Regions from separate parts of the Pseudomonas bambusae genome, predicted to be linked through region 3. Evidence: predicted binding sites of a transcription regulator. Region 3 holds the regulator's gene; each other region holds the start of a gene.
What was found. Region 3 encodes FliA, which starts transcription of late flagellar genes. Its sites were predicted from a motif close to CTAAAGTTTNNNNNNNNNNNGCCGNTAA; they were not measured.

Region 1 (10,445 bases), 2.5 Mb from region 3:
CGTCGGCTCTGTTCCATGGCCGTTCGCCAATAGCGCTGGCGTTCCGGGTCTTTGCCGACGAAACGCTTGAAATCGCTGCGGTCCGGGAGCTTGCCGAACGGCAGCGTCGCCAGATAATCGCGGGACGGCGCCAGCAGCACCACATCCTGCAACCGCCCCAGGTCACCACGCCGCCACGGCAGGGCTTTGTCGAACCAGCCGGGGATGATTTTATCGGTGAAATGCGGATACAGCACGATGTCGCTGCCGCTGTAGGGCAGGTCGAGGTGGTAATCCAGCAGGCCGCCGTCGCGGAACGTACCCGGCCCGACACCCGGAATGTCCATCACGCCTTGCATCACCATCGGAATCGAACCCGAGGCCAGCAGCGCCTGGCGCAGATTCGACACGTCGAGGGGCAGGCAGCGGGAGGGAAAATCCGTCAAGGGCGAGAGCGGTGGGGCGAGGCGAGCGTCGTGCAGGATCAGCCGTTCGAAATGCCGCGACAACCGCGCGCGTCCGATGAGGTTGTTGGCGATCACTGAGCCCAGCCCGAGGCCCAGACCGCCGCGATGATCCAGCGCGAGCAGGCCGTGACTTTTCACAATCATCACGTTGAGTCGGTGGTGGGGGTTGCTCAGCACACGGGCATCGCGCCCCTGCAACAGGTCGTCGAGCATCTTCACGCAACTGCGCGTGACCTCGGCCATGGTCACGCCCTTGGCGAAGCTTTGTTCGTTGTAGAGCTGACCGAGCAATGTCAGGCCTTCCACGGGGGCCGGCAGGCAGGCGCTCGCGAAGCGCCACGAGCCTATCGACGCGCCGATCAACGAGCGCTCCCGCTCGAAACGTGGCAGCCATTCGCCGAACAGCGCCAGGTCCAGCCCTTGAATGCCCAGCGCCTTGGGCCCGCCCGCCGCACCCGGAATGATGCCGACATCGGCGGGAGCCAATCCGTGGTCACGAATCCGGGCCATCGCCCGTTTCCCGGCCTTGACGGTCAGCGCGGGCGTCTTGATCTGAATGGCGCTCATGGGTACTCCGGAGATAAGCAGAGGCGAAGTATATCGGCTGGCTCGCCTGCGAAAAGCGGGGTCTGTGCCAAAGGTGATGGCAGGTGGCCGTACCTTTCAGCTTCAATTAAGTTCGGTTGGTTATCGTTGCTTCCGTCAACAAGACGACCACAACGGAGATTCACCATGAAACTGTTCACTGCCTTTTTCGCCGCTTCCGCTCTCGCACTCACTGCCGGCTACGTGCAGGCCAAAGATCTGGGCCCGGACGAAGCGCTGCGCCTGCGAGATGCAGGTACTATTCAATCTTTCGAAAAACTTAACGCTGCCGCGCTGGCCAAACACCCTGGCGCGACCATTACCGAGACCGAGCTGGAACAGGAATATGGCAAGTACGTTTATCAGGTCGAGCTGCGCGACGGTAAGGGTGTCGAGTGGGATGTCGAACTCGACGCCACCAACGGCCAAATCCTCAAAGACCATCAGGACACCTGATGATCGCCGGTAAGCGTCCTTCCGTCCTGTTCGCCCACGGCCTGATCGCCACCTGTGCGGTCATGGTCTGCACGGTTTGCGCGGCACGGGATCTGGATCAGGATGAAGCCCTCGCCCTTCGGCAAAAGGGCGTCATCCTGCCGCTTGAGCAGTTCATCGAACAGGCACTGGGACGCTATCCCGGTTCTAAACTCCTGGAAGCGGAGCTGGAAGAGAAACACGACGTTCTGGTCTACGAGATCGAGTTGCTGACGTCCGATCAGGTGGTTCGTGAACTCAAATTCGATGCCCGCGACAGCCGTTTGCTGGAAGACAAGGAAGACGATTGATGCGCCTGTTACTGGTTGAAGACAACGTGCCCCTGGCGGACGAGCTGGTCAGCGGTTTGACTCGGCAGGGGTACGCGGTGGACTGGCTGGCCGATGGCCGCGACGCTGTTCACCAAGGGATGAGTGAGCCCTACGACCTGATCGTATTGGACCTCGGGTTGCCGGGGCTGTCGGGGCTGGACGTCTTGCAGAAATGGCGCGCAGATGGCCTGGCGACCCCCGTGCTGATTCTCACCGCTCGCGGCTCCTGGGCCGAGCGGATCGAAGGGTTGAAAGCCGGTGCCGATGATTACCTCACCAAGCCCTTTCACCCCGAAGAATTGCAGCTGCGCATCCAGGCGCTGCTGCGCCGTGCCCGAGGCCTGGCGAATCAGCCGAAACTCGAAGCGGCGGGCCTGCATCTGGATGAGGGCCGCCAAAGCGTGAGCCGCGACGGCGAAGACATTCAGCTCACCGCCGCCGAGTTCCGGCTATTGCGCTATTTCATGCTGCACCCCGAGCAGATCCTGTCCAAGAGCCACTTGGCCGAGCACCTGTACGATGGGGAAAACGAGCGTGACTCCAACGTCATCGAAGTGCACGTCAATCACCTGCGCCGCAAGCTGGGGCGAGCCGTCGTTGAAACCCGGCGCGGCCAAGGCTATCGATTCGGCGGAACGGGCGGGTGAGGTCGATACAACGCACCCTTAGCCTTGGCCTGATCAGCGTGCTGCTGATCATTGGGCTGGTGCTGGCGCAGGTCAGTCTGTGGCTGTTTGAAGTCGGTATGCAACGCTATCTGGAGTCGGGGCTGCGCAACGACGCCGAATTGCTGCTGGTGGCCATCGTGCGTGGCCCCAATGGCCTGCAGCTCGATGAACAGCGGCTGTCACCGGGGTATCAGCGGCCGTACTCCGGTCATTATTTCCGCATTGACTTCGACGGTGGGCACTGGCGCTCCCGATCCTTGTGGGACCTGGAGTTGCCACAACCTGACCAAGCCGGGTTGCACGCCGACTTCGAGCTGGAAAAAAGCAGGCAATCCCTGTTGTTGCTCCAATCGGATTACCGCAAATTTGGCCAAAAGATTTCCATCACGGTCGCCCAGGACTACACCCCGGTGCAGGCCAGCTTCGCGCAAGTGCAGCGCATTGGCCTGGGGTTGGGATTGGCGGCGCTGCTGCTGATCCTGATCCTGCAACGCTTCACGGTCCGGCGAGCCTTGCGTCCGCTGGACAAGGCCAGGGCGCAGATACTCCAACTGCAACAGGGCCAGCGCTCCCAGCTCGATCAAGAGGTGCCGCTGGAACTTGAGCCGCTGGTCGCACAGATCAACCACCTGCTGCTGCACACCGAAGACAGCCTCAAGCGTTCTCGCAACGCTTTGGGCAATCTCGGTCATGCCTTGAAAACACCGCTGGCGGTGCTGATGAGCCTGACGGAAGGGCAAAAGCTGGAACAATTGCCTCACGTGCGCGCCACCTTGCGCGATCAGCTGCAACAGATTCAGCAACGACTGGAGCGTGAGCTGAATCGTGCACGTCTGTCAGGCGATGCGCTGCCCGGTGTGCGTTTTGACTGCAACGCCGAGCTGCCGGGGCTGTTTTCCACCCTACGAATGATTCATGGCGAGCACTTGGAGCTGAACAACCACGTGGCTGCTGATCTGGTCCTGCCGTGGGACCGCGAAGACATCCTGGAACTGCTTGGAAATCTTCTGGACAACGCCTGCAAATGGGCCGACAGCGCGGTGTGCCTGACCATCACTCACGAACACGGCCAATACCGTCTGCTGATTGACGACGACGGGCCGGGGGTTCCGCCAGAGCAGCGGGTCGAGATGCTGGGCCGTGGCAACCGGCTCGATGAACAAGTGACCGGGCACGGATTGGGGCTGGGGATCGTCAAAGACATCGTTGAGGCGTGGGGTGGGCACGTTCAGTTGCTCGACAGTCCGCTGGGCGGGTTGCAGGTGCGCATCGACCTTCCTGAGCGTCAGCCGGCTCAACCGGGCGTCCATTGATCGATTGGTTGTCGTCGCGGCCTCAACTTTTGCTGTACTGCGCCGCTACCTATTAAGGAGCCTGGATGGCCCGTTGCCCACAATAATAAAAGGTCACGACACCTATGCGGCTAAATCTGAAAGCCAAAGTTCTCTCCCTCGCCGTGCTTCCGGTGGTGCTGTTTGCGCTGATCATCAGCCTGAGTACGGTCATGATGTTGCGCGATCAGGCCACGCGTGAGGTGGAAGAAACCCGGCAGCATTTGCTCGCTGAGGCCAAGGCCACCTTGCAAAGCCACGTTGCAGTGGCCATGGGCACCATCAAACCGCTGTACGACGCTTCTGCGCAGGGCGACATGGACGCCCGCGCGCAGGTCATCAAGATGCTGTCTCAGGTCAAGTACGCCAAAGACGGCTACTTCTTCGGCTACGACTCCCAGGCGATTCGGCTGTTCAAAGGCAGCAGCCCGGACGGCATCGGGAAAAGCTTCAAGGACGTGCACGACGCCAACGGTGTGTACTACAACATCGGCCTGGTAGAGGTCGCGAAAGCGGGCACTCATTACCTCGAATACTCCTCCGCGCTCCCCGGTTCGACCGAATCGGTGCCCAAGCTCGGCTACACCGAATACCTTCCCAAGTGGGACATCGCCATCGGCTCGTCGGTCAATCTGGACAACATCGACGCCAAGGTGGCCGAGGTCCGTGAGGCTGTATCCCGGCGCATTCAGGGCATGCTGATCAGCATCATCGGCATCGCGGTGGTGGTGTTACTGATCATCGGCGCACTCGGTGTCTGGATCGCGGGCGGCATCTTGCGTCCCTTGCGCTTGATGAAAGCCAACCTGGACGACATCGCGGCCGGGGAGGGCGACTTGACCCGCCGCCTGGCCGTGACCTCGCAGGACGAACTGGGTGATCTGGCGGGCTCGTTCAACCGCTTCGTCGACAAGATTCACGGGCTGGTGCGCCAGATCGCGGAAATGACCTCGCAACTGACCGGCCTGGTGGGTGAAGTCACCCATCAGGCGCAGCGTTCCGAACAGGCCATGGAGCGCCAACGTCACGAAACCGATCAAGTGGCGACGGCGATCAACCAGATGTCGGCAGCGGCGCAGGAAGTCGCCAAGAGCGCGCAAGGCGCGTCGGTGGCCGCGCAGCAGACCGATCAGGAAGGCCAGACCGCCAAGCGCGTCGTCGACGGCAGCATTCAGCAGATCCATGCGCTGGTGAGTGACATTCGTCATAGCGGCGCGTCGCTCGACAGCCTGCAGAACGACGTGACCTCCATCGTCGGCGTGCTGGGGGTGATCCGTTCCATCGCCGAGCAGACCAACTTACTGGCGCTGAACGCGGCCATCGAAGCTGCACGGGCGGGCGAAGCGGGTCGCGGGTTTGCGGTGGTGGCCGATGAAGTCCGCGCCCTGGCCAGCCGCACGCAACAAAGCACGCAGGAAATTCAGGGCATGATCGACCGCCTGCAACAGGGCACCCAAGGCGCCGTGGCCGCCATGCGCCGCTCCAGCGAGGCCGGCGATGGCACCTCGGCCCGGGCCAACGAAGCGGGTGCGTCGCTGGACACCATCGGCCAACTGATCGGCACGATCAATTCGATGAACGCGCAGATCGCCAGCGCCGCTGAAGAACAGACGGCCGTGGCCGAAGAAATCAACCGCAGCGTGCATCAGATCGCCGTGGCGGTCGAAAGCGTTGCCGACGAGACCCGCCACAGTGCCACCACGTCGCGCAGCCTGACCGACCTCAATCATCGTCTTGGCCAACTGGTAGGCCAGTTCCGCATCTGATGCGCCACACGGTGGGCCGCAATGGCCCATCGTTTCCTTCCCGCAGCCTCTCTCCGGCGGCACTCCTGTTGCGATTGACGGACTAATCATTAGGCCCTGCGTTTAGCGGGGCTTAATGACATGGAAGGAACATGAACGAGACCTCGCTGCAAAACAAAACCCTGATGCTGCTGGTGGTCCTGGTGACGCTGGCCTTCATCTGGATACTGCTGCCGTTTTACGGTGCGGTGTTCTGGGCGGTGGTGCTGGGCATCATCTTCGCACCCCTGCAACGGCGACTGGTGGCGCGCTTCGGCTGGCAACGCAACCTCACCTCGCTGTGCACATTGATGATCTGCCTGGTGATCGCGATCTTGCCAGTGATCATCATCAGCATGCTGATGGTCCAGGAAGGTGCTGCGCTGTACAAAAGCGTCGAAAGCGGCCAGCTTGACATCCCCAAATACCTCGCCGAATTCAAGGCGTTGCTGCCGACCTCGATGCAGCATTGGCTCAATCGTCTGGGTATCGGAGATTTCAACGGGCTGCAGGACAAGATTTCAAAGACGGCGATGCAGGGCAGTCAATACTTGGCGACCCAGGCGTTCAGCTTCGGACAGGGCACGTTCGATTTCGTGGTGAGTTTTTTCATCATGCTGTACCTGCTGTTTTTCTTCCTGCGCGACGGCCAGGACCTGACCCGTCGTATTCGCATCGCCATTCCCCTGGCCGAGGCGCAGAAGCGTCGACTGCAACTGAAGTTCACCCGCGTCGTACGCGCGACGGTGAAGGGCAATGTGGTGGTGGCGATCACCCAAGGTGCGCTGGGCGGTCTGATTTTCTGGATTCTGGACATTCCCAGCGCGTTGCTGTGGGCGGTGGCGATGGCTTTTCTGTCGCTGTTGCCGGCGGTAGGGGCGGGGATCGTCTGGGCGCCGGTGGCTGCGTATTTCCTGCTGAGCGGGATGATTTGGCAGGGCGTGGTGCTGGGGTTGTTCGGCGTATTCGTGATCGGATTGGTGGATAACGTGCTGCGACCGATTCTGGTGGGCAAGGACACGCGGATGCCGGATTACCTGATTTTGATTTCGACGCTGGGGGGGATGGCAGTGTTCGGGCTGAACGGGTTTGTGATCGGGCCGATGATTGCGGCGTTGTTCATGTCGACGTGGGGGTTGTTTACCGGGGCGAAGACGACGGTGAGGTTGCCGGGGTAGTCTTTTTGTTTTGTGTGTATATCCGTTATCTCGGGTGATGCTGATATAGGTTCTGCCTGGGGGCAGAAGATTTCGCCTCCGGCGAGTTACTTGGAAAAGCACCCCAAGTAACCAAGGGTGCCTGCTCCTGGCTTGGCCCTCGTTCCTCGGGTTCCCTCACTCCGGCGACGCTCCGTGGGCCCGCCGCGAAGGGCCATCCATGGCCCAGCGCGGCTCTCGCGGCATCCATGCCGCTCGACCCACTCCGCGCCGCCTGCGTTCGGCCTGCACCCAAGTCGCGATTTGTGGTGTCTGGACTGGCGTGGGAAAAGATCAAAAGCGATCTTGCTGGAGCTAACGCTCTTCGCGATGTAATGACGTGCGCAGAGCTTTAATCCAGACACAGGTCTCAACTGTGGGAGCGAATTCATTCGCGAATGGCCGGTACAGACAATACATCTCGATCGTCTAAACCATTTTTTCGCGAATGAATTCGCTCCTACAGGGGGGATTGAGGTATGACGGGGAAAGCGTGAGCGCCTGGCTCGCGAAGAGCGTTAGCTCCAGCCAGCGAAGCTTTTCTAACGCGAAGGTCCAGACACCGTCGAACGCGACTTGGGTGCAGGCCGAACGCAGGCGATGCGGAGTGGGTCGAGCGGCATGGATGCCGCGAGAGCGCCGCAAGGACATGGATGTCCGTTCGGCGCGGGCCCACGGAGCGTCGCCGGAGCGAGGGAACCCGACGAAGGAGGGCCAAACCAGGAGCAAAGCGTTTTTGGTTACTTTTGGGGCGCTCTTGCCAAAAGTGACCCGCCGTAAGGGCGGAACCATTAGCAGCCGTTACCGCAGCAATGGATATACACCCAAAACCCTCACCCATAAAAAAGCCCCGCTCAAGAGCAGGGCTTTTTCATATCTACCGAACCATCACAACCCGGCGTGTTGCACCAGTGTCAACAGCGGCTGCGGATAGACACCCAGGAAGAACGCCAGCAGCGTAATCCCCAACAGCATCACACCACCCGCACGTTGCGCCCAGTTGAATGGAGCGTCGTGGCGCTGGATCTTCGAGTCTTGCAGATACAGCGTCACCATCACCCGCAGGTAATAGAACACACCGATCGCACTGCCGATGACCAGTGAACCGGTCAGCCACCACAGGTGAGCTTCGACGCCCGTCGCAATAATGTAGAACTTACCGATGAAGCCCGTGGTGAGCGGAATACCGGCCAGCGACAGCATCATCACGGTCAGTACAGCCGTCAGGTAAGGACGACGCCAGAACAGGCCACGGTATTCGAACAGCGCATCCGCATCGCGGCCGCTGTACGGCGACGACATCAGCGTGATCACGCCGAACGCACCCAGGCTGGTCAGTACGTAGGTCACCAGGTACACGCTGATGGCCTCGACTGCCATGCCTTTGCTGGCGACCATCGCGATCATCATGTAGCCGAAGTGGGCGATGGACGAATAACCCAGCAGACGCTTGAGGTTGTTCTGCGTCAGCGCCAGCAGGTTACCGATGATGATCGACGCGACGGCGATGACCGACATGACATCGGTCAGCACGCCGCTGGTGGCGGCCGGGGAGATCTGGAACAGGCGAACCAGCACACCGAACACCGCGACCTTGCTGGCGGTGGCGAGGAACGCCGCCACCGGGGCAGGGGCGCCTTCGTACACGTCCGGGGTCCACAGGTGGAACGGCACCAGCGACAGCTTGAAGCCCAGGCCGATCAACATCATGCCCAGACCCAGGCTTGCCATCTGGCTTGGCATGCCGGTGGCCGCGAGGGCCTTGCCGATTTCAGCGAAGCCCAGGCTGCCCGCGTCGGCGTACAGCAGCGCCATGCCGAACAGCAGGAACGCGGAACCGGCGGCCGACAGCACCATGTACTTGATGCCGGCTTCCAGCGAACGCTTGTTGAAGAAGGCGTACGCCACCAGACCGTAGACCGGCACCGACAGCAGTTCCAGACCGATGAACAGGCTGGCCAGGTGTTGCGCGGCGACCAGCACCATCGCACCGGCCGCAGCCATCAGGATCAGCAGGTAAAGCTCTTCGCGGTTGCCCGGATAACCCGCCTTGCCTTCACCCAGATAGGCGTGTGCCAGGGTGACGCACGCCAGGGTCGAGACCAGGATGATGCCGATGTACAGCAGGGCGAAGCTGTCGATCTGCAGCAGGGGAGTGACCACCAGCGGCGCGACCTTGAGGGCCGGGTAAATCGACAGCAATGCCAGGTTGAGTCCCGCCACGGTGAGCAGGAACGATTGCGAGTGATTGCGACGCCATGCGATGCCCAGCATCACCACCACAACGGTGATGCTGGTAATCAGCAGCGGCGCCAGCGCAATAAAGTGTTGAATCGTCAGGTCCATAGCGCTCTTACCGGGCCGAAGCGAGTTGAGTGAAGGCGGTGCCGAGCCATTGCTGCACGCCATGCATGGTCGCCGTGGAAGTGTCGAGAATGTGCTGCGGGGCGATCCCCAGCAGGACCAGCAACACGGCCAGGCCGAGCACCATGATCAATTCCCGACCGTCCATGCCCTTGAGGATTTCCTCGGTCTTGGCCGGGCCGAAGTACACGCGGTGGATCATGATCAGCGAATACACCGAACCGAACACCAGGCCGGACGTCGCGATGGCCGTGATCCACGGGGCGTGGACGAAGCTGCCGATCAGGATCAGGAACTCGCCGACGAAGTTACCGGTGCCTGGCAGGCCCAGCGACGCGGCCGCGAAGAACAGGCTGATGGCCGGCAGGTACGCGATCTTGTTCCACAGGCCGCCCATTTCACGCATGTCGCGGGTGTGGGTGCGCTCGTACAGCTGACCGCTGAGGATAAAGAGCGCGGCGGCCGACAGACCGTGCGCCAGCATCTGAACCACCACACCTTGCAGCGCTTGCAGGCTGCCGGAGTAGATACCGATCAGCACGAAACCCATGTGCGAGACGCTGGAGAAGGCGATCAGGCGCTTGATGTCGGTCTGCGCGAACGCCAGGAAGGCGCCGTAGAAGATACCGATCAGGCCGAGGATCATCGCAATCGGCGCGAACTCCGCCGAAGCGTTCGGGAACAGCGGCAGGGCAAAGCGCAGAAGACCATACGCAGCGGTCTTCAGCAGGATGCCCGCCAGGTCCACAGAACCTGCGGTCGGCGCCTGGGCGTGAGCGTCAGGCAACCACGAGTGCAGCGGCACGATCGGCAGCTTCACCGCGAAGGCGATGAAGAAGCCCAGCATCAGGATGTACTCGGTGCTGTGGGACAGCTTGGTCTTCAACAGGTCCGCGTAGGCGAAGGTGATCACGCCGGTCTGGTTGAAATGCACCAGCACCAGACCGAGGATCGCCACCAGCATGATCAGGCCGCTGGCCTGAGTGAAGATGAAGAACTTGGTCGCGGCGTAGATGCGAGTCTTCTTGCCGTCTGCCGAGCTGTGACCCCAGAGCGCGATGAGGAAGTACATCGGCACCAGCATCATTTCCCAGAAGAAGAAGAACATGAACAGGTCGATGGCGAGGAACACGCCGACGACACCGCCCAGGATCCACATCAGGTTCAGGTGGAAGAAGCCGACGTTACGCTGAATCTCTTTCCACGAGCAGAGTACCGAGAGGATACCCAGCAGGCCGGTCAGGAGAATCATCAGCAATGACAGG
Region 2 (10,445 bases), 2.5 Mb from region 3:
AAGCGCCCAAGCGGATCTGAACAGTGGGCTGGCAGACGCTATCAGCTTTGGCCGGCCTTTCCTGGCGAATCCTGATCTGGTCGAACGTCTCAAGGTCGGTGCCCCCCTGAATCCCGATCATATGGAGACCTACTACAGCCAGGAGGCCGAAGGCTATACCGATTACCCGACGCTGGCCGACGCAGAAGCAACGCCGGCTTAAGTGCCTGCGTGCCTCGGCACCGTGTCGATGTCTGACGTTTATTAGAGAGCGGCGGTGCGATGGCAAACAGGTATGTGCTGCGTGATGCCAACACAGAAAAGTGGATCTGGCTGGGTGCAACGGTACTCAGCCTGATCGCGTTTGCGGCGAACTCCATTTTTTGCCGCCTGGCGCTGCGGGGCGGAGATATCGATCCTGCCTCGTTTACGACGATTCGATTGCTTGGGGGCACGCTCTGTCTGCTGTGCCTGATACGACCCACCAACCTGAAAATGTTGGGAGGCAGCTGGCGAGGCGGCCTCTATCTGTTCGTCTACGCCTATCTGTTCGCGGTGGCTTACATACAGCTGGACGCGGGCGTCGGCGCGCTGATTCTCTTCGGCGCGGTACAGATCACCCTGTTTGCCGTGGGCTGGTCCGGCGGCGAGAAAGTGCGGCTGCGTGCGTTGCTGGGCATGCTGGTGGCATTCTCAGGTCTGGTCATCCTGCTCGCGCCAGGGGGAAGTGCGCCGCCCCTCGGCAGTGCGCTGCTCATGATGGTTGCGGGCGTTGCCTGGGGCGCTTATTCGGCACTGGGTCGATGGTCGGTGAACCCGCTGGCCGACACGGCTGGCAATTTTCTTCGCAGCCTGCCGTTATTGGCAGTCGTTGCGTCTGTAGCCCTCATCCACGAATCCTGGCATGTGTCGCCGATCGGGGCGCTGTATGCGTCGGCATCGGGCGTGTTGGCATCCGGCGCGGGCTATGCGGTGTGGTATGCGGTGGTCAGACGGCTCCGCGCACAGACGGCGGCCATCCTGCAGCTCAGCGTTCCCGTCTTCGCTTGCGCCGCAGGCGTGATCGTGCTCGATGAGCCACTGTCTGTCCGTCTGGCGGTGGCTTCAGCGGTGGTGTTGAGTGGCATTGCACTGGCGCTCACAGCCCGGCGCTTCTGATCGCGGCAGGTAACGCCACGTCTGATGAGAGGAGGACGGACGCAACCGGAATGGGCGGATGAACTGCCGATCGGTCTGCGCCGTCCCTGGGCGGTCAGAGCTTGAATCGCCCCACCAGGTCATTGAAGGAAATCGCGAGTCGCGACAGGTCCTGTGACGACGCTGTCGTTTGATGCGCGCCAGCTGCCGTCTGGGTCGACAGGTCCTGAATGTTGACCAGGTTGCGGTCTACCTCGCGCGCCACGTTCGCCTGCTGTTCGCTGGCGCTGGCGATGACCAGATTCCGGTCGTTGATTTCTCCAATGCCCTGTGCGATGAGTTGCAGCGCATCGCCGGTGGCCTGTGCGAACTGCTGCGTCTGGGTGACCAGCGATTTGCTGTTACCCATCGCCACCACCGCCTGGTCAGCGCTGGATTGAATCGACGAGATCATGCTTTCGATTTCGCCTGTGGAGGATTGGGTTCTCGCCGCCAAGGCCCTGACCTCGTCGGCGACCACCGCGAAACCACGGCCCTGTTCGCCGGCGCGCGCGGCTTCGATGGCGGCGTTCAACGCCAGCAGATTGGTCTGCTCGGCGATGCCGCGAATCACTTCCAGCACTTTGCCGATGTCCCGCACGCCGACGGCAAGGTCTTCCACGATGCCGGTGGACGAGGTGATGTTGGCTGTCGCCTGATTGACGGCACCGACGGCCTCCTGCGCTTTCTCCAGACCGCTACTCGCCTGAGCGCTGACCTGTTTTGACGCTTCGGACGTCGAGATGGCGTTGCGTGCGACTTCTTCAACCGCTGAGGTCATTTGCGTCACGGCGGTGGCGGCTTGCTGGATTTCATCGTTCTGACGCAACAAGCCACGGCTGCCGTCTTCGGTCACGGCATTCAATTCCTCGGCGGCGGATGCGAGGTTGTTGGAAGCGTCCGCAATCTGGTGAATCGTGCTGCGCAGGCCTTCTTGCATCTTGCCCAAGGCCGTCAACAACTGGCCGGTTTCATCAAGGGACGTGCTGTGGATGCGCTGCGTGAGATCGCCCTTTGCGATGCGTTCAGCCGTTTCCACGGCAGTCTTGATGGGACGGCTGATGAGGCGCGCCAACACGAGCCCCAGCCCCAGTGCCGCGAGGAAGGCGGCCGCAACGCCCGTGAAGAGGATCGTCGCGGCGGTACTGGCCTGTTCGTGAGCGTCCCGCGCAGCGTCTGCAACCTGGCGGTCATTGGACTCCGCAATAGCGTCGAATTCGCTCATGACCTGCTGGTAGCGGTCTTGCACTTCGTTGCCGACGATGGAGCGGGCAGAGGGCAAGTCGCCTGATGCCAATGCATCGAGCACGCGTTGCACCTGGGCCTGGTACAGCGGCCAGTCCTTCACCAATTTGTCACCGGCGATACGTTCGTCTTCCACCGCTGGCGTTTTGCGATAGGTCGCGAACGCGTCTTCACTGGCTTTACGGTTGGCCCTGATGCTGGTGAGGATTTCCTGTTTGTCGCTGTCGGGCTCGTTCGCCGCCGTCACGACAATCAGGCTGTAGACGTCACGCAACTGTGCCACCGCCTTGGTTTGGGCATCATCAATGTTTGCCACGGAAACGAAGTTGTTGGAAAACACGTTTTCCAGGCTCGCCGCCAGTTGGGTAGAACCTCGACTTCCCAATAAGCCGACGCCCAATGTAATGAATGCACATAGCCCGAACGCCATGATCAGTTTCGTGGCCAGTTTCAAATCGTGAATGAATTTCATGACGCATTGCTCCGTGTGTGCTCTTTTTATTTTGGTGGGTAATATGTCCAGCCTCTAAAGTGAACTGGACATGCTGAGGGTGAGGTCTGAGTATCTGACGTACGCTGTACCCGGTGGGGCGCGCAGGTACGTTTGCAACGGGAAAATATTCATCGGCATCGACGCCATAATACTGAGATACATACTTTGGAAGATGCAGTGAATCGTATTGATCGTATCAATAGCTGCTATATGTCTTTCGAGAGTCTTTCTGCGGCGCAACATTCTTGATGATGTAAAAAAAGTATGTTTGCGGGGCGCAGGGGTAACACGTTTCATTGCACTGACGAACAAATTACTTGTCCGTTTCCTGTCAATGCGCCGCTGTTTTGACTAACGGACATCGTCCTACAAGATATTTCTGTACAGAACCCGCTCGAACCTCAATTCATTGTTTCGCAGACTGAAATGATGCAAAGAGATGCAACAGCGGACTGCCCATGTCGTCCTGCCTGCGGGCGCGTCACCTCAAGCCTTTCACCTCGAACAGCTCGACCAGCCATTCGACGAAAACCCGCACCCGCGCGCTGAGGTGGCGGTTGGGCGAGTACACGATGTAGATCGGATTGGGTTCCAGGGACCAGTCGTCCAGCACTTGAACCAGTGCGCCGGATTCAAGGTGCGGGTCGGCCATGAAACGGGGTGTCTGCAACACGCCCATGCCAGCCAGTGCGGCAGCGAGCAGGGCGTTGGCATCGTTGACCGACACGAAATAAGGGCCGTCGACCGAGACCCGCTCATCGCCCTGGACGAACGTTTCCAGCCTGCGTTGTTGGGTGGCGGCAAAAAAATACCGGACCATCTGGTGGTCCTTTTCCAGATCGCGGGGGTGCTGGGGCGTCCCATGGGCCGCGAGATAACCGGGGGTGGCGCACGTCACGTATTCGAGGCTGCCCAGTCGTCGGGCAATCAGCGACGGGTCGTTCAACGCGCCACCACGAATGACGCAGTCCACCCGGTCACCCAACAGGTCCACGGGGCGGTCGCTCACGCCGATGTCCAGCTGCAATAGCGGATAGCGTTTCTGAAAGTCGGGGAGTGCGGGCAGCACCAGCATGGACGCCACCGTCGCGCCCATGTCGATGCGCAATTTTCCATGGGGGCGTACCTGTGCGCTGGAGAGGTCCGATTCGGCTTCCAGCCATTGATCGATCACCCGAACCATGCGTTCGTAGTAAGCCGTGCCGTCATTGGTCAACGAGACGCGTCGCGTGGTGCGGTTGAGCAGCGTCACCCGCAGGTGGCTTTCCAGCGACTGAATGTGCTTGGTGACCGTGTTGCGCGGCAGGTTCAGGGCCTGCGCCGCCTTGACGAAACTTCCCGCTTCCACGACCTGAATGAAGGCTTTTACAGCATTGAAATAGTCCACGCGGCCCGCTCCGGTGACAGTAAATGCTCGCATTATTAGCCCGAAAAAAGGAACAGTGGTGTTCTTTCCGGCGGGTTTATCCAGCAATCGCGTTCCCATACATTGATTTCACCCGCCATCACGCGATTCAGTCGGATGGCATTTCCAGGAGATCAATCAATGAGTCAGCAACTTCAAGGCAAAGTGGCACTGGTCACCGGCGGCTCCCGTGGCATCGGTGCCGCCATCGCCAAACGTCTCGCTGCAGACGGCGCCCATGTGGCGTTCAGCTACGCGAAATCCCGTGAGCAAGCGCAACAGGTCGTCGCCGACATCGAACGTCAAGGCGTGCAGGCGCTGGCGATCCAGGCTGATCAAGGCGATGCCGCCCAAGTCACCGCGCTGGTCAAACAGGTCCATCAACACTTCGGCCGTCTCGATATCCTGGTCAACAGCGCAGGCGTGTTCGTCACCGGTCCTGTCGATGATCCGCAGGCGGATATCGCAGCCTTCGACCGCCAGCAGGCCGTGAACATCGGCGGCGTGGTGTCCGCTGTTCGCGCTGCGGCGGGCTTGATCAGTGACGGTGGTCGCATCATTTCCGTGGGCACCACAGGCGCCGATCGCATCCCGTTTCCGGGTGCTGCCGATTATGTGGCGACCAAGGCCGCTGTCGCGGCGTACACCCGTGGCTGGGCGCGGGACCTGGGCTCGCGGAGCATCACCGTCAATACCGTTCAACCGGGCGCAATCAATACCGACATGAACCCTGAAACCGCCGATCACGCGTCGTTTCTTATTGGCCTGACGGCGCTCGGTCGTTACGGTCAACCGGAAGATATCGCTGCCGCCGTGGCCTTTCTTGCCAGCCCGGATGCGTCGTACATCACCGGCGCCACCCTCAACGTCGACGGCGGCCAATCCGCCTGATACGCCTGTGCTTGAGAGACGCCCTTCATACGGGCGTCCATTTTCCACGTCACGATTGAGCGAGCCTGCCATGACCCAACGTATCCGGATTTATCAACAAGGAGGGCCTTCGGTTCTCCACCCCGAAACGTTCACGCTGGAGACCCCCGGCAGTGATCAGGTGCTGTTGCGCCACGAAGCCATCGGCGTGAACTTCGTCGACACGATGTTCAGGGACGGCACCTTCAACGTGCCGTTGCCGTTCACGCCGGGCGTGGAGGGCGCCGGTGTCATCGAAGCCGTGGGCGCGCAGGTCCGGCATTTGAAAGTGGGCGACCGGGTGGGCTATTTCTTCGCCTTGGGTGCCTACGCGGATCGCCGAGTGATCGACGCGAACACGCTGATCAAACTGCCCGACGACGTCTCCAGCGAGCAGGCCGCCGGGCTGTTGGCCAAAGGGCTGACGGCGTGGATGCTGGTCAGGCAGGTGCATGCCCTTCAGGCCGGTGAAACGGTCCTGGTTCAGGGGGCTTCAGGGGGTGTCGGCACGCTGCTCGCCCGGTGGGCCAAATCCATCGGAGCCACCGTCATCGCGACGGCGGGGTCCGCCGAGAAAGCGCGAATCATCGAAGGCTGGGGGCTCGATCACGTTTTGCGTTCAGACGAGCCCGGTTTGGCCGAGCGGATCAAGGCCGCGAGTGGCGGAGCGGGCGTGGACGTGGCGTACGATCTCGTAGGGCAGGCCACCCTGGCCGCTTCGGTCAGCGCATTGCGCGACGGCGGGCACTTGGTTCACGCCGGCAATGCATCGGGCGCTGGCGTGGCAGACATGGCCGCGTTGGCCGCGCGCGGGATTCGCTACGTGAAACCCTCCACGCCGCAGTGCGTCAACCCGCAGAATCAGGACAGGGGGGCCTCCGAGCTGTTCGAGCGATTCCGCGAAGGGGAGTTGGGGCCATTGACGCTTTCCCGGTATCGACTGGATGAGGCGGCCTTGGCCCATCAGGCCATCGCCGCGCGCAAGCATTTGGGGTCGATTCTGCTGATTCCGTGAGCGGGGATAGCATTCAAGGGCCACGGGGTTACCTGATGAACAGGCGGCCCGGTGGTCCATTGAGTCGACGAGGAGGGGTGTGCAGACCGCGATCTATTGCGCTTTGAACGGCCGGATCGACAGGCAGATCGACAGAATTTCTGCCTCGCCCTCATCGCCGGACACGAAGGCATGGCGCATGGTGCTGTCGATGTAGGAGCTGTCGCCCACGTTGAGCGTCAGTGGCGCGTAGTGTTCGGTGTGGAAAATCAGCACGCCCTTGAGCACGAAGATGAATTCTTCGCCGTCGTGCAGGCTCCAGTCTTCAATCGGTGGCACATCGTGGTTCCGGATGGTCATGCGCAGCGGCACCATGACCTTGGATTTCAATGCCGACGAGTGCACGCGGTAATCGTAGAAGGGCGTGCTGAACAGCTCGGCATCCTCTGCCTTGGTCGAGATGAGGCGGGCCATGACGGCCTGGGGCTGGAGCCCCGACGCCCCGTCCATGATGTCGACGAAGTTCATTTGCAGGCATCGGGCAATGCTCAGCAGCGTATCGAAACTGGGGCGTGACTGACCTTTTTCGATTTTCGAGATTGCCGCGATTGACACCCCGCTGCGTTGGCTGAGCTCCTCCAGCGTCCAGCCGCGCGCATTGCGCTGAGCCTTGATCTCAACGCCTAGCAGGGGGTCAGCCTTGGGTTTGACAGGGATCTTGCTCAAACTGTGGTCTCCGGGGGTTCAGCCAAGGCAACGGGCCAGAACGTCCGCAATCAATGCTTCAACTCTGGGCTGGGCCTCTTCGACCCTCGCGGCGGCAGTATAAAGGAGTTCATCGATGTCGACCTTGCGGTTGATCAGTGACTCGCGATTGATCTCGACCCAGCCGTTGATGATGCCCACATCGACCTCAGGGTGAAACTGCATGCCCACGGTGTTGCCTTTCTGGAAACCCTGGATCGACGTGCCTGCGCTCGCCAGCTTCTGTGCGCCTTTCGGCAGCTTGAAGTTGTCGCCGTGCCAGCGGAACCACGGGCCTGCCCACAGCTCATCGATGGCGTCGTCGTTGATCAACCAGCCGGTGTCGCGATAACCCATTGGCTTGACTTCGGAGCCATGGGCGGCGGCAAGCATTTGCGCGCCGAAACAGATGCCCATGATGGGTTTTTCGAGGGCGATCAGTTTTTTGGTGAACTCAAGCTCCTCTGCTGTCCAGGGAATGTGCGTTTCATACACGCCGGTGGGCGAGCCGAGCAGCACGAAAATATCACCTGAATCGGGATCGATGTCGTCGAAAGACGCCGTTCGGGCATCGATCGTGTGCAGCTCGAACCCGTGTAGATCACGCAGGATAGGGCCGACCAGGCCAATCCCCGTGTCTGGAGAGTGCTGAATGACAATGGCTTTCATGTGGTGGCAGTCCAAAAGGTGTTGAAGATTTATATTTTTTTATGCTGTTCGAACGCGTCGTGCTGGTGCAGCGTTTGCCGGCGCGAGGTATCGACCGAGACGCGAAAGACGTCCTGGCGGTGGTAATGACCGGTCGGGTCGAAGTTCTGGCGTTCTTCTCGGACACGGCCCACGTCGGCGTCGAACGAGATGATCTGTTCGCGACCGTCTTCGGCCTGCGCAACCACGCGGCCAGAAGGGTCGACGATGCAGGAACCGCCGGTGAAGATGACGTCCACGCCGTCATCCTTGAGCTGGTCATAGAAGGCGAAATCCTCGGGCACGTCCGACAGCGACAGAATGCCGCTGGAACTGATGACCCAGACCCGGCCCTCGGTGGCGATCATCTGGCCCGCGTTCTTGATCGCGGACGCATTGCCCGGCCACACGCTGACGTGGATGTCTTCGCCTTGTGCATAGAGGGCAAAGCGCGCCAGAGGCATCCAGTTCTCCCAGCAGTTCAGGCCGCCGACCTTGAATTCGCCGAAATCGTGGGCCTGCAAGCCGTTGCCGTCGCCCGGCGCCCAGCACAGGCGCTCGTCGTAGGTCGGAACCAGCTTTCGATGGACGCTGACGATGCCCCGCTCGGGGTGAATCGCCACCAGTGAGCAGTAGATCGAGCCACGGCCTTCTCGAATGCCGCGCTCGTTGATGCCCAGGTAAACGCCGACGCCATAATCACGACTGGCCTCGGCAATCAAATTCATGTCATGGCCGGGGACTTCGACGGCCGCTTCCAGAAACTGCGAGTACGCGCGTTTCTGCAGCGGGTCGTCGAAGGCCGATCCATTGGTGCGGCATAACCAGAACGGGTAGCCGCTCAGAAACGACTCTGAGAACACCAGGAGTTCAATACCCTGTTCGCTCGCTTCCTTGATCGCCTGAATGACGATCTGGGCGGTCCTGGCTCGGTCGAGCCAGGCTGGCCGCAACTGCGCTGCGCCGATTTTCATGTGTGACCTCCTGGTGTGCTGGAGTTTTTTGAGTAGGTTTCCGAGCGGCTATCGCTCAATCAGTACATTTCGAAGTATTCGTTCTGTTCCCAGTCGGTGACGGCGGACAGGAAGCGGTTGGCTTCGAATTCTTTCAGCAGCGTCAGGTAGTTGTGGAACACAGGGCCCAGTTCCTGCTTGAGCACGTCGCTCTGTTTGAACGAAACGATGGCTTCCATCAGGCTCATCGGCAGTTGCGGACGGTCGGCCAGGTAGGCTGCTTTTACCGCTTCACCCGGGTTAATCTTGTTCGCGATGCCGTTGCGGCCTGCGATGATCTGCGACGCGATGTACAGGTACGGGTTGGCGGTCGGCTCACCCACACGGTTCTCGATACGGGATGCCTTGTCGTGATGGCCGCCGATCGAGCGCAGCATGGAACCGCGGTTTTCGTGTGCCCAGGAGGCTTTGTTCGGTGCGAAGCCGTCCGGACGGTGACGCTTGTAGCCGTTGACGGTTGGCGTGGTCAGCAGGGCAGTGCCTGCCGCGTTGGCCAGCAGACCGCCCATGTAGTTCATGCCCAGTGGCGACAACGGACCGGCTTCGCCTTCCTCAGCCATGAAGACGTTGCGACCGTTGTTGTCCACGACAGACTGGTGCATGTGCCAGCCGCTCGGGAACACGTTGGCCACTTTCGGGATGGCCATGAAGCTGGCGTGCAAACCGTTGCGACGGCACAGCTGCTTGACCGCCGAGCGGAACAGCAGCGCCGCGTCGGCCGCTTCCATCGCAGGCAGCGGGTTGAAGGTCACTTCGCACTGGCCAGGGCCCCACTCGTCTTCGAGGGTCGCCAGTGGCAGGCCGAGCTTCTGCACGTTCTCGTGAATGAACGAGAGCAGGCCTTCGACTTCGTCGCCACGGGTTTCGGTGAGGTACTGGTAGCCGTGCTGAATCATCGAGACTTCAGGCGGCGTGGCCGGGTTGCCGCAGTTTTCCGGGGCCAGTTTCGGGTCCAGCAGCTTGAACACGTAGAACTCGAACTCCAGGCCCACGACCATGTTCAGGCCGTCGCCTTTGAGTTTGGCGATCTGGTCACGAAGGATCTGGCGCGTCGAGAACGGGCAAGGCTTGCCGTTGGAGAGGTACGCGTCGCTCAGGCACCAGCCGGTGTCCTTGACCCATGGCAGCACGCGGAACGTGGTCGGGTCCGGGACCAGGATGCCGTCCGGCAAGCCGATCATTTCCGGCACGCCCAGGGCGTTCTCGGCGCCGAATGGCGGGACGATCGGGTGGTTGGTCGGGTCGAAAATCGTCGTTACCAGCTGGAAATCCTTGCCGCTGTGCAGAGCGGTTTTGAATTCTTCTACGGTGATCGTTTTCCCGCGAACGATACCGTGCTGATCACCCCATCCCAGCCGAATAAAACGGAGTCCTTCCTTATCGATACGTTGGATGACGTCGTCCGCAGCGCGGGTCATCTCTTCGGTCCAAAGGTTGTGACGTTTGATGAAGTGAGCTCTTTCAGTAGACATATCTGGCCTCATTCTTTTTCTGATGATTTTGCTGGCTAGGACATATGCGCTTGTAACGGTAGCTGTCCCCTGGATCGCAGGGGGCAATTTCAAAGTACACTTGTTTTTTCTTTTGCGCGAGAAATTTATTGCTGTTATGTTTCTTTGGCGTCTGTTTTTCTCCTAAACGAAAAAAAGAAAAGAGGGTAAAACGTATGTCTCCAATACTCGCAACCGCAATTGGCGTGGGCATCCTGGGAGGGGTGGCGTCCTGGTTTTTTCTCAGTGTCGGCACGATTCTGTTATGGGCTGCTTTTGTCGCATGGGCGTCGTACTTCGCCGTTGGCGG
Region 3 (10,445 bases):
GTCGCGTCCACCCGAGTGGTCATGCTTCACGGGCAGGACGGTCATGCCGCCGCCGGTAAGGTGATCCAGGCGTTCGGTGAAGTGGTGATCGGCGGTAACTACGTCGTCGGTATCGTGGTGTTCGCGATCCTCATGATCATCAACTTCGTGGTCGTGACCAAAGGTGCCGGTCGTATCTCCGAGGTGAGCGCGCGCTTCACCCTCGACGCGATGCCCGGCAAACAGATGGCCATCGACGCCGACCTCAACGCCGGTCTGATCGATCAGCCCGAAGCCAAACGCCGTCGTCTGGAAGTCGCCCAAGAGGCTGAGTTCTACGGTTCCATGGACGGTGCCAGTAAATTCGTTCGCGGTGACGCCATCGCCGGTCTGTTGATTCTGTTCATCAACCTCATCGGCGGCATGCTGGTGGGCATCATCCAGCACAGCATGAGCTTTGCTGACGCGGGCAAGGTCTACGCGCTGTTGACCATCGGTGACGGTTTGGTGGCGCAATTGCCGTCCCTGCTGCTGTCCACCGCCGCTGCGATCATGGTGACCCGTGCTTCCGGTTCGGAAGAAATGGGCAAGCTGGTCAAGCGCCAGATGTTCGCTTCGCACCAGGCACTGGCCGTATCCGCTGGCATCATGATCGTCATGGGTCTGGTGCCCGGCATGCCGCACTTCTCGTTCATCAGCCTCGGGCTGGCGGCGGCGGGTGGCGCTTACCTGCTGTGGAAGAAACAGAACATGGTCAAGCTGGCTGCGATTCAAGAAGTCAAGCGCCAGCAGGACTTGCTGCCTGCGCCGAATCGCGCCCAAGAGTCAAAAGAGCTGGGCTGGGACGACGTGACGCCGATCGACATGATCGGCCTGGAAGTGGGCTATCGCCTGATTCCACTGGTGGACCGCAATCAGGGTGGTCAACTGCTGGCGCGGATCAAGGGCGTGCGCAAGAAGCTGTCGCAGGAGCTGGGCTTCCTGATGCCGACCGTTCACATTCGCGACAACCTCGACCTGGCGCCGAGTGCCTACCGCCTGACGCTGATGGGCGTGACCCTCGCCGAGGCCGAGATTTACCCGGACCGCGAGTTGGCGATCAACCCCGGTCAGGTGTTTGGCAGCCTCAACGGCATCACTGCCAAAGACCCGGCGTTCGGGCTCGAAGCGGTCTGGATCGAGATTTCCCAGCGCGCCCAGGCGCAGTCTCTCGGCTACACCGTGGTCGACGCCAGCACCGTAGTGGCAACCCACTTGAACCAGATTCTCTACAAACACTCTCATGAGCTGATCGGGCACGAGGAAGTTCAGCAACTGATGACGTTGCTGGCTAAAAGCTCGCCCAAACTGGCTGAAGAGTTGGTACCTGGCGTGCTGTCGTTGTCGGCGCTGCTCAAGGTGTTGCAAGCGCTGCTGGCGGAACAGGTCCCGGTACGCGATATTCGCAGCATTGCCGAGGCCATCGCCAACAACGCTGCGCGGAGTCAAGATACCGCCGCATTGGTGGCGGCCGTACGGGTCGGATTGTCCCGCGCCATCGTGCAAAGCATTGTCGGCATTGAGCCGGAGCTGCCTGTTATCACGCTTGAGCCAAGGTTGGAACAGATATTGCTCAATAGTCTGCAGAAGGCAGGACAGGGTCAGGAAGAAGGCGTTCTCCTCGAACCGAGCATGGCTGAGAAACTTCAGCGCTCGTTGATCGAAGCGGCGCAGCGTCAGGAGATGCAGGGTCAGCCGGTTATTTTGTTGGTCGCAGGTCCGGTTCGCGCCATGTTGTCCCGCTTTGGACGCCTGGCCGTCCCGAACATGCATGTTTTGGCGTATCAGGAAATTCCTGACAATAAGCAAGTCACCATCGTAGCGACTGTCGGGCCGAACGGCTGAGGTAGTGAGTCATGCAAGTTAAGCGTTTTTTCGCCGCCGATATGCGACAAGCCATGAAACTGGTTCGCGATGAGCTGGGCGCTGAAGCCGCCATCATCGGGAATCGGCGGATCGCGGGCGGTGTGGAACTGACTGCCGCACTGGACTACAAATTGTCTGCGCTGGCCCCGCGCGTGCCGAACATCGAGCTGGAAGACGAACTGCGCAAGACCCAATCGCGCATCGTAACCGCTCAGGCCGAGCTGACCCATCGCAGCGAACTGGACACCGTCGCCAATCGCCAGCTGTTCACCGGCGTGGCCATGGACGACAGCAAACAGATCGAACCGACGCTGGACGAACCCTTTCGCCCGTCGATCCACGCGGCCATTGCGGCTGATCGTGCTGAACGCGCCGAGCGTCAATCGGTCGAGCCGGGCATCAGCCAGCGTGCGTACGACTCGATGCGCTCTGAATTGAATGGCCTGCGTGAACTGCTGGAAGTCCAGCTGGGTTCGCTGGCCTGGAACCAACTGCAAGGCAGCCGCCCGCAACAGGCGAACCTGTGGCGCCGTCTGCAACGCGTCGGTCTGTCGGGGCCTCTGTCCCGTGACCTGCTGGCGATGGTGCCGGACACCGACGATCAGCCCCACGCCTGGCGCATGTTGCTGGCGCACCTGGCGCGCATGATCGTCACCCCGGATGTCGAGCCGCTGGAAGAGGGCGGTGTGATTGCGATGGTCGGCCCGGCAGGCATGGGCAAGACCACAACGCTGGCCAAGCTGGCGGCGCGTTACGTGTTGAAGTACGGCGCACAAAACATCGCGCTGGTGAGCATGGACAGCTTCCGCATCGGGGCGCAGGAACAGCTCAAGACGCTGGGCCGCATCCTGAATGTGCCGGTGACCCACGTTGACCCCGGTCAATCGCTGGCTCAGGCGCTGGAGCCGTTGCTGCGCAAGCGTGTGGTGTTGATTGACACCGCCGGCCTGCAAGCCAGTGATCCGGCCCTGCGCCTGCAACTGGAGAGTCTGGCCGGTCGCGGGATCAAGGCGCGCAATTACCTGGTGCTCGCCACCACCAGCCAGAAGCAGGTGCTGACGGCGGCGTACCACAGTTATAAGCGTTGCGGTTTGGCCGGGTGCATCCTGACCAAGCTCGACGAAACCGCCAGCCTCGGCGAAGTGCTGAGCCTGGCGGTGACACATGAATTGCCCGTGGCCTATCTCACCGATGGCCCGCGCATTCCGGATGATCTGCATCTGCCACGTCGGCATCAGTTGGTCAGCAGGGCTGTCAGCGTTCAGATGCAGGAGGAGCCTAGCGAGGAAGCGATGGCGGATATGTTTGCGGATCTTTATCACAGCCCCGGCAAGCGCGCGGGCTAGGTAAGGAAAATGACAGTGGAATATACCTGCATCGATGGTCTGCCAAGCATTGTTCACGCAGTGAACGTGCAGCCCGAAATGTGGCTTTGGTCTAAGCAAGACAAGGTAAAAAATTAACATGGGCAGCATGCATCCCGTACAGGTTATCGCGGTGACCGGTGGCAAAGGTGGCGTCGGCAAGACCAACGTGTCAGTGAACCTCTCGCTGGCCCTGGCTGAGCTGGGACGTCGCGTCATGTTGCTGGACGCCGATCTGGGTCTCGCCAACGTTGACGTATTGTTGGGACTGACCCCTAAACGCACCTTGGCGGACGTCATTGAAGGACGCTGCGAGCTGCGCGATGTTCTGTTGCAGGGCCCGGGCGGTGTGCGCATCGTGCCTGCGGCGTCGGGCACCCAGACCATGGTTCACCTGAGCCCTGCGCAACACGCGGGTCTGATTCAGGCGTTCAGCGACATCGGCGACAACCTGGACGTGCTGGTGATCGACACCGCTGCCGGGATCGGCGAATCGGTGGTCAGCTTCGTGCGCGCCGCGCAGGAAGTGCTGTTGGTGGTCTGCGATGAACCGACCTCGATCACCGACGCCTACGCGCTGATCAAACTGCTGAACCGCGACTACGGCATGAACCGTTTCCGCGTGCTGGCTAACATGGCGCAGAGCCCTCAGGAAGGCCGCAACCTGTTCGCCAAGCTGACCAAGGTCACCGACCGCTTCCTCGACGTGGCCCTGCAATACGTCGGCGCCGTGCCGTACGACGAATGCGTGCGCAAGGCCGTGCAGAAGCAGCGTGCGGTGTACGAAGCGTTTCCACGTTCCAAATGCGCGCTGGCGTTCAAGGCCATCGCGCAGAAGGTCGATACCTGGCCATTGCCGGCGAACCCGCGAGGCCACCTTGAATTTTTCGTTGAGCGCCTGGTTCATCAGACCAGTGCAGGGCCTGTGTCATGACTGCAAGTGGCTATCGCATGTACAGCAAATCGTCCAAAGATTCTCAGTATGAGCTGATCGAGCGCTATGCCCCTTTGGTCAAGCGCATCGCCTACCACTTGCTGGCGCGTCTGCCGGCCAGCGTGCAGGTCGAGGATCTGATCCAGGCCGGCATGATCGGCCTGCTCGAAGTGTCGACCAAATACGATTCCACCAAGGGTGCGAGTTTCGAGACGTACGCCGGCATTCGTATTCGCGGCGCGATGCTCGATGAAGTGCGCAAGGGGGACTGGGCGCCACGCTCGGTCCACCGCAATACGCGCATGGTCAGTGACGCGATTCGTGCAATTGAAGCGAAAACCGGTCGCGACGCTAAAGATCACGAGGTTGCGGCCGAACTTCAATTGAGTCTCGACGATTACTACGGGATTCTGAACGATACCTTGGGCAGCCGCTTGTTCAGCTTCGACGACCTGTTGCAGGACGGCGAGCATGAAGGGTTGCACGAGGACGGCGCGAGCCAGTCGCTCGAACCGTCGCGGGATCTGGAAGATGAACGTTTCCAGAGCGCGCTGGCGGACGCCATCGCCAACCTGCCCGAGCGTGAGCGCCTGGTGCTGGCGTTGTACTACGACGAAGAGCTGAACCTCAAAGAGATCGGGGAGGTCTTGGGGGTCAGCGAATCCCGTGTCAGCCAGCTGCATAGCCAGTGCGCCGCACGTCTGCGGGGCCGGTTGGGAGAATGGCGCGCGCGTTGACGCATTGACGCGGGCCCGTCTTTTCACAAAGATGCCTGCGTTTTGGGTGGTAAGGCCGGCTGTGCAAGGCGTTGTGTGGGAAGCAAAAGGGACAAGGCAGGAGCCGCTGGGATCAGGTCTTCGGACTTTTTCCGTGGCGCTCATCACGTGTTTCTTCGAAAGGCCCCCTCGTTTTCGTGTGACCGGTGGAGCGATGTTGCCGGTATTGATTGAACGCGCGTCCAGGCACTGGGCGCGTTAAAGACTGCTTGGAGGTCGAATTGGACAAGAACATGAAAATCCTCATCGTTGATGACTTTTCAACGATGCGGCGGATCATAAAAAACCTGTTGCGTGACCTTGGGTTCACCAACACGGCCGAAGCAGATGACGGTACCACCGCATTGCCGATGCTGCAGAGCGGTGCTTTTGACTTTCTGGTGACCGACTGGAACATGCCTGGCATGTCCGGCATCGACCTGCTGCGTCAGGTGCGTGCCGACGAACGTCTGCGTCACCTGCCTGTGTTGATGGTGACCGCCGAAGCCAAGCGCGAGCAGATCATCGAAGCCGCTCAGGCGGGCGTGAACGGTTACGTGGTCAAGCCTTTCACGGCTCAGGTGCTCAAAGAAAAAATCGAGAAGATATTCGAGCGCGTCAATTCCTGATGTCCGCTGTGAGGGCGCTATGGATTCCAAAGATTCGACAATGGGTGACTTCGAGTCGACCCTGAAGAAACACGCACAAGAACTGGTCGCCAGCCTCGAAAAAGGCAAGTTCGGCGACGCCGTGCAACTTATCCATGAGCTTAATCAGACCCGGGACCGCGGCCTGTATCAGGAAGTGGGCAAGCTGACGCGCGAGCTGCACAGTGCAATCGTCAATTTCCAGATTGACCCGCACATGCCGCAAGCCGAGGAAGTGTCGCAGATCACGGATGCCACCGAACGTCTGTCGTACGTTGTCCGCCTCACTGAAGGCGCGGCCAACCGCACGATGGACCTGGTGGAGCAGAGCACACCGCTGATGAACGGCCTGAGCGCCGACGCCAAGGCGTTGAGCGTCGATTGGGGCCGCTTCATGCGCCGCGAAATCGGTGCTGAAGAGTTTCGTGATCTGGCCCGCCGCGTCGAAGGTTTTCTGACCCGCAGCGAGAAGGAGACCCACGAGGTCGCCAGCCACCTGAACGACATTCTGCTGGCTCAGGACTATCAGGACCTGACCGGTCAGGTGATCAAGCGTGTGACCACACTGGTGACCGAAGTCGAGAGTAATTTGCTCAAGTTGGTGCTGATGGCCAGTCAGGTCGATCGCTTCGCCGGGATCGAACACGACCAGGAAGAGTTCCGTAAGCAAAAAGAACAGGAAAAACTTCATTCCAAGGGTGAAGGTCCGCAGATTCATGCCGATAAACGTGAAGACGTCGTATCCGGTCAGGATGATGTAGACGATCTGCTATCCAGCCTCGGCTTCTGAAATCCAGAGCCAGGGTTCTATGTGAAAGTGGCTGTGGGCTTGCGCGCCAATGTCTCGACGAAGGCAATGCGCGCAGGCCATCGACGCAGCTCCTGGATCGGTTGACGGTTAATTTTAGGAGCACCCCCAATGAGCTTCGGCGCCGATGAAGAGATCCTTCAGGATTTTCTGGTAGAGGCCGGCGAGATTCTGGAGCAGTTGTCCGAACAGTTGGTCGAGCTGGAAAGCCGACCGGACGATGCGGACCTGCTCAATGCAATTTTTCGCGGTTTTCACACTGTAAAAGGGGGCGCAGGCTTCCTCCAGCTCAATGAGCTGGTCGAATGCTGCCACATCGCCGAAAACGTGTTCGACATCCTGCGCAAAGGTGAGCGCCGGGTCGACGCGGAACTCATGGATGTCGTGCTCGAAGCACTGGACACCGTCAACAGCATGTTCGGCCAGGTCCGTGAGCGTTCGGACGTGACCCCGGCCACGCCAGAGCTGCTCGCCGCGCTGTCGCGTCTGGCCGAGCCTGCGTCTGCCGACGAAATCGCCGCTGCCCCTGCGCCGGTGGTTGAAGAGGTGGCCGAAGCGCCTTCCGAAGACATCACCGATCACGAATTCGAACAACTGCTGGACTCGCTGAATGCCGTGAAGGCGGAAGCGGCGAGCGCAGCCGTGTCTGCGCCACCGGCACCTGCACCCGCTGCGCCTGCAACGGAAGCCGCCAGCGACGAAATCACCGACGCCGAGTTTGAATCCCTGCTGGATCAACTGCATGGCAAAGGCCAGTTCGCGGTCGATGCCGTGGCACCTGCTGCCGCATCGGCTGCGTCTGCTGCGCCGGCTGCCGCGCCTGCCGGCGATGAAATCACCGACGACGAATTCGAAGCGTTGCTTGATCAACTGCACGGCAAAGGCTCGTTTTCCGCCGACACAGCGACAGCCGTTGCCCCTGCTCCAGTGGCGGCCGCGCCTGCCGCTGCCGAGTCCGGCGCCCCGGCGTCGGATGAAATCACCGATCACGAATTCGAAGCGCTGCTCGACCAATTGCATGGCAAGGGCACCTTCTCGGCGGATGTTGCCGCGAGCGCGCCCGTTGCCACGGCACCCGTGAAAAAAGCCGAACCGGCCAAGGCCGAGGCCCCCAAAGCCGAGCCAGCCAAACCGGCGGCCGCGCCTGCTCCGGCTGCGGCACCTGCGCCTGCAAAAGCGGCCGCTGCGCCAGCCCCTGCAGCGGCATCACCGGCCCCGACAGCACCGGCACCGGCCCGGGCACCTGCACCGGCAGCCGCCGACAAGGCCCCGACCGAAGCCGAAACCACCGTGCGCGTCGACACCGCGCGGCTGGACGAAATCATGAACATGGTCGGCGAGTTGGTGCTGGTGCGTAACCGTCTGGTGCGCCTGGGCCTCAACAGCGGCGATGAAGCCATGTCCAAGGCCGTGTCCAACCTGGACGTGGTCACCGCTGACCTGCAAACCGCCGTCATGAAGACGCGGATGCAGCCGATCAAGAAAGTCTTCGGTCGCTTCCCGCGACTGGTTCGCGATCTGGCCCGTCAGCTCAAGAAAGAAATCAACCTTGAACTGGTGGGTGAAGAAACCGACCTGGACAAGAACCTGGTCGAGGCCTTGGCCGACCCGCTGGTCCACTTGGTGCGCAACGCGGTTGACCACGGTATCGAATCGCCGGAAGAGCGCGAAGCATCGGGCAAGGCCCGTGGCGGTCGCGTGGTGCTCTCGGCGGAACAGGAAGGTGACCACATCCTGTTGTCGATTTCCGATGACGGCAAGGGCATGGACCCGGCGGTGCTACGCGCCATCGCGGTCAAGCGTGGGGTGATGGACAAGGATGCCGCGGATCGCCTGAGCGACACCGACTGCTACAACCTGATCTTCGCGCCGGGCTTCTCGACCAAGACCGAGATTTCCGACGTGTCGGGCCGTGGCGTGGGCATGGACGTGGTGAAAACCAAGATCGCCCAGCTCAACGGCACCATCAATATCTACTCGACCAAGGGCCAGGGCTCGAAGATCGTCATCAAGGTCCCGTTGACCTTGGCGATCATGCCGACCCTGATGGTGATGCTGGGCAACCAGGCGTTCGCGTTCCCGCTGGTCAACGTCAACGAAATCTTCCACCTGGACCTCTCGACCACCAACGTGGTCGACGGTCAGGAAGTGGTGATCGTGCGTGACAAGGCGCTGCCGCTGTTCTACCTCAAGCGCTGGCTGGTCAGCTCGGCCGCGCATGAGGAGCAACGCGAAGGTCACGTGGTGATCCTTTCCGTCGGCACCCAACGCATCGGCTTCGTGGTCGATCAACTGGTGGGTCAGGAAGAAGTCGTGATCAAACCGCTGGGCAAGATGTTGCAAGGCACGCCAGGCATGTCGGGCGCCACCATCACCGGTGACGGCCGCATCGCGCTGATTCTCGATGTGCCGAGCATGCTCAAGCGGTACGCCGCGCGGCGTATTTGATGCCCGGTATGCAGTGAACCTCGTGTGGGCGAATTCATTCGCGAAAATCGGTCAGGCGACACCTCTGTAGCGTCTGTCCCGCCGCTTCGCGAATACGTTCGCTCCCACTGGTTCCTTATCCATCCCTGTAATACGGGTGGATCAGAGGTTGATGAAACGGGATGGCCCCTGAGGGGACAGGCCCTACGGAGTGTTTATGGCAGTCAAGGTTCTGGTGGTAGACGATTCCGGCTTTTTCCGCCGGCGCGTCTCGGAAATTCTTTCCTCTGACACAACGATTCAAGTGGTCGGCACCGCCACCAACGGCAAGGAAGCGATCGAGCAGGCCCTGGCCCTGAAGCCCGATGTGATCACCATGGACTACGAAATGCCGATGATGGATGGCATTACCGCAGTTCGTCACATCATGCAGCGTTGCCCGACTCCGGTGTTGATGTTCTCCTCGCTGACCCACGAAGGCGCCCGGGTGACCCTGGATGCGCTGGATGCCGGTGCGGTCGATTACCTGCCCAAGAATTTTGAAGACATCTCGCGCAATCCCGAGAAGGTCAAACAAATGCTGTGCGAAAAGGTGCATACCATTTCCCGCAGCAACCGTCGTTTTAGCGGTTACAGCAGTGCGCCCGTTGCGCCGTCGCCTGCCCCGACTGCGCCAGCGCCGTCCACCGGTTCGCTGCGCAGTCCGGCCCCGACGCCCGGTGCGACGACCCGACCTGCGCCAGCCCCCGCACCGACCCGTGCTCCGGCGGCCCATGCGCCGACGTCGCCCGCGCCCAAGCGCAAGGCCTACAAACTGGTCGCCATCGGCACGTCCACCGGCGGACCTGTGGCACTGCAACGTGTGCTGACGCAATTGCCCGCGAATTTTCCGGCCCCCATCGTGCTGATCCAGCACATGCCTGCGGCCTTCACCAAAGCCTTCGCCGAGCGGCTGGACAAGCTGTGCCGCATCAGCGTCAAGGAAGCCGAGGACGGCGACATCCTGCGTCCGGGTCTGGCGCTGCTGGCCCCTGGCGGCAAGCAGATGATGGTCGATGGCCGTGGCGCGGTGAAAATCCTGCCGGGCGACGAGCGTCTGAATTACAAGCCGTGCGTCGACATCACCTTCGGCTCGGCGGCCAAATCCTACGGCGACAAAGTGCTGGCGGTGGTGCTGACCGGCATGGGCGCCGATGGCCGTGAAGGTGCGCGTCTGCTCAAGCAGGGCGGCAGCCACATCTGGGCCCAGGACGAAGCCAGCTGCGTGATCTACGGCATGCCGATGGCCATCGTCAAAGCCGATCTCGCCGACGCGGTCTACAGCCTGGATGACATCGGGCGTCACCTGGTCGAGGCCTGTCTCTGATGGATGTCTTGACGCTCATAGGGATCATTCTGGCGTTCGTCGCGATCATTGGCGGTAACTTCCTCGAAGGCGGTCATCTCGGCGCCTTGCTCAATGGCCCGGCGGCGCTGATCGTCCTCGGCGGCACATTGGCGGCGTGCCTGTTGCAGACGCCGATGAGCGCCTTCAAACGGGCGATTCAGATCTTCATCTGGATTCTGTTTCCGCCGCGCATCGACCTTGCCGGGGGCATCGACCGCGTCGTGTCCTGGAGCCTGACC

Region 1: a site for FliA is predicted at 3,840-3,867, ahead of AAEO81_RS10470 (methyl-accepting chemotaxis protein). Genes of this name have one in related genera too.
Region 2: a site for FliA is predicted at 3,022-3,049, ahead of AAEO81_RS10295 (methyl-accepting chemotaxis protein). Genes of this name have one in related genera too.

Annotation. Positions count from the first base shown of each region.
Region 1 covers NZ_CP151650.1:2,250,073-2,260,517, forward strand. Annotated here, with positions in the region: gene AAEO81_RS10445 (patatin-like phospholipase family protein) at 1-1,013, opposite strand, end outside; gene AAEO81_RS10450 (PepSY domain-containing protein) at 1,179-1,487, shown strand; gene AAEO81_RS10455 (PepSY domain-containing protein) at 1,550-1,816, shown strand; gene AAEO81_RS10460 (response regulator transcription factor) at 1,816-2,484, shown strand; gene AAEO81_RS10465 (sensor histidine kinase) at 2,481-3,818, shown strand; gene AAEO81_RS10470 (methyl-accepting chemotaxis protein) at 3,923-5,602, shown strand; gene AAEO81_RS10475 (AI-2E family transporter) at 5,734-6,798, shown strand; gene nuoN (NADH-quinone oxidoreductase subunit NuoN) at 7,705-9,162, opposite strand; gene nuoM (NADH-quinone oxidoreductase subunit M) at 9,170-10,445, opposite strand, start outside.
Region 2 covers NZ_CP151650.1:2,212,998-2,223,442, forward strand. Annotated here, with positions in the region: gene AAEO81_RS10285 (alkene reductase) at 1-202, shown strand, start outside; gene AAEO81_RS10290 (DMT family transporter) at 262-1,137, shown strand; gene AAEO81_RS10295 (methyl-accepting chemotaxis protein) at 1,232-2,872, opposite strand; gene AAEO81_RS10300 (LysR family transcriptional regulator) at 3,375-4,280, opposite strand; gene AAEO81_RS10305 (SDR family oxidoreductase) at 4,440-5,189, shown strand; gene AAEO81_RS10310 (quinone oxidoreductase) at 5,260-6,222, shown strand; gene AAEO81_RS10315 (XRE family transcriptional regulator) at 6,316-6,927, opposite strand; gene AAEO81_RS10320 (hypothetical protein) at 6,946-7,614, opposite strand; gene AAEO81_RS10325 (carbon-nitrogen hydrolase family protein) at 7,644-8,606, opposite strand; gene AAEO81_RS10330 (glutamine synthetase family protein) at 8,666-10,117, opposite strand; gene AAEO81_RS10335 (DUF1097 domain-containing protein) at 10,312-10,445, shown strand, end outside.
Region 3 covers NZ_CP151650.1:4,716,753-4,727,197, reverse strand. Annotated here, with positions in the region: gene flhA (flagellar biosynthesis protein FlhA) at 1-1,863, shown strand, start outside; gene flhF (flagellar biosynthesis protein FlhF) at 1,875-3,230, shown strand; gene fleN (flagellar synthesis regulator FleN) at 3,349-4,182, shown strand; gene fliA (RNA polymerase sigma factor FliA) at 4,179-4,919, shown strand; gene AAEO81_RS21535 (chemotaxis response regulator CheY) at 5,192-5,566, shown strand; gene AAEO81_RS21530 (protein phosphatase CheZ) at 5,586-6,374, shown strand; gene AAEO81_RS21525 (chemotaxis protein CheA) at 6,504-8,840, shown strand; gene AAEO81_RS21520 (chemotaxis response regulator protein-glutamate methylesterase) at 9,037-10,185, shown strand; gene AAEO81_RS21515 (flagellar motor protein) at 10,185-10,445, shown strand, end outside.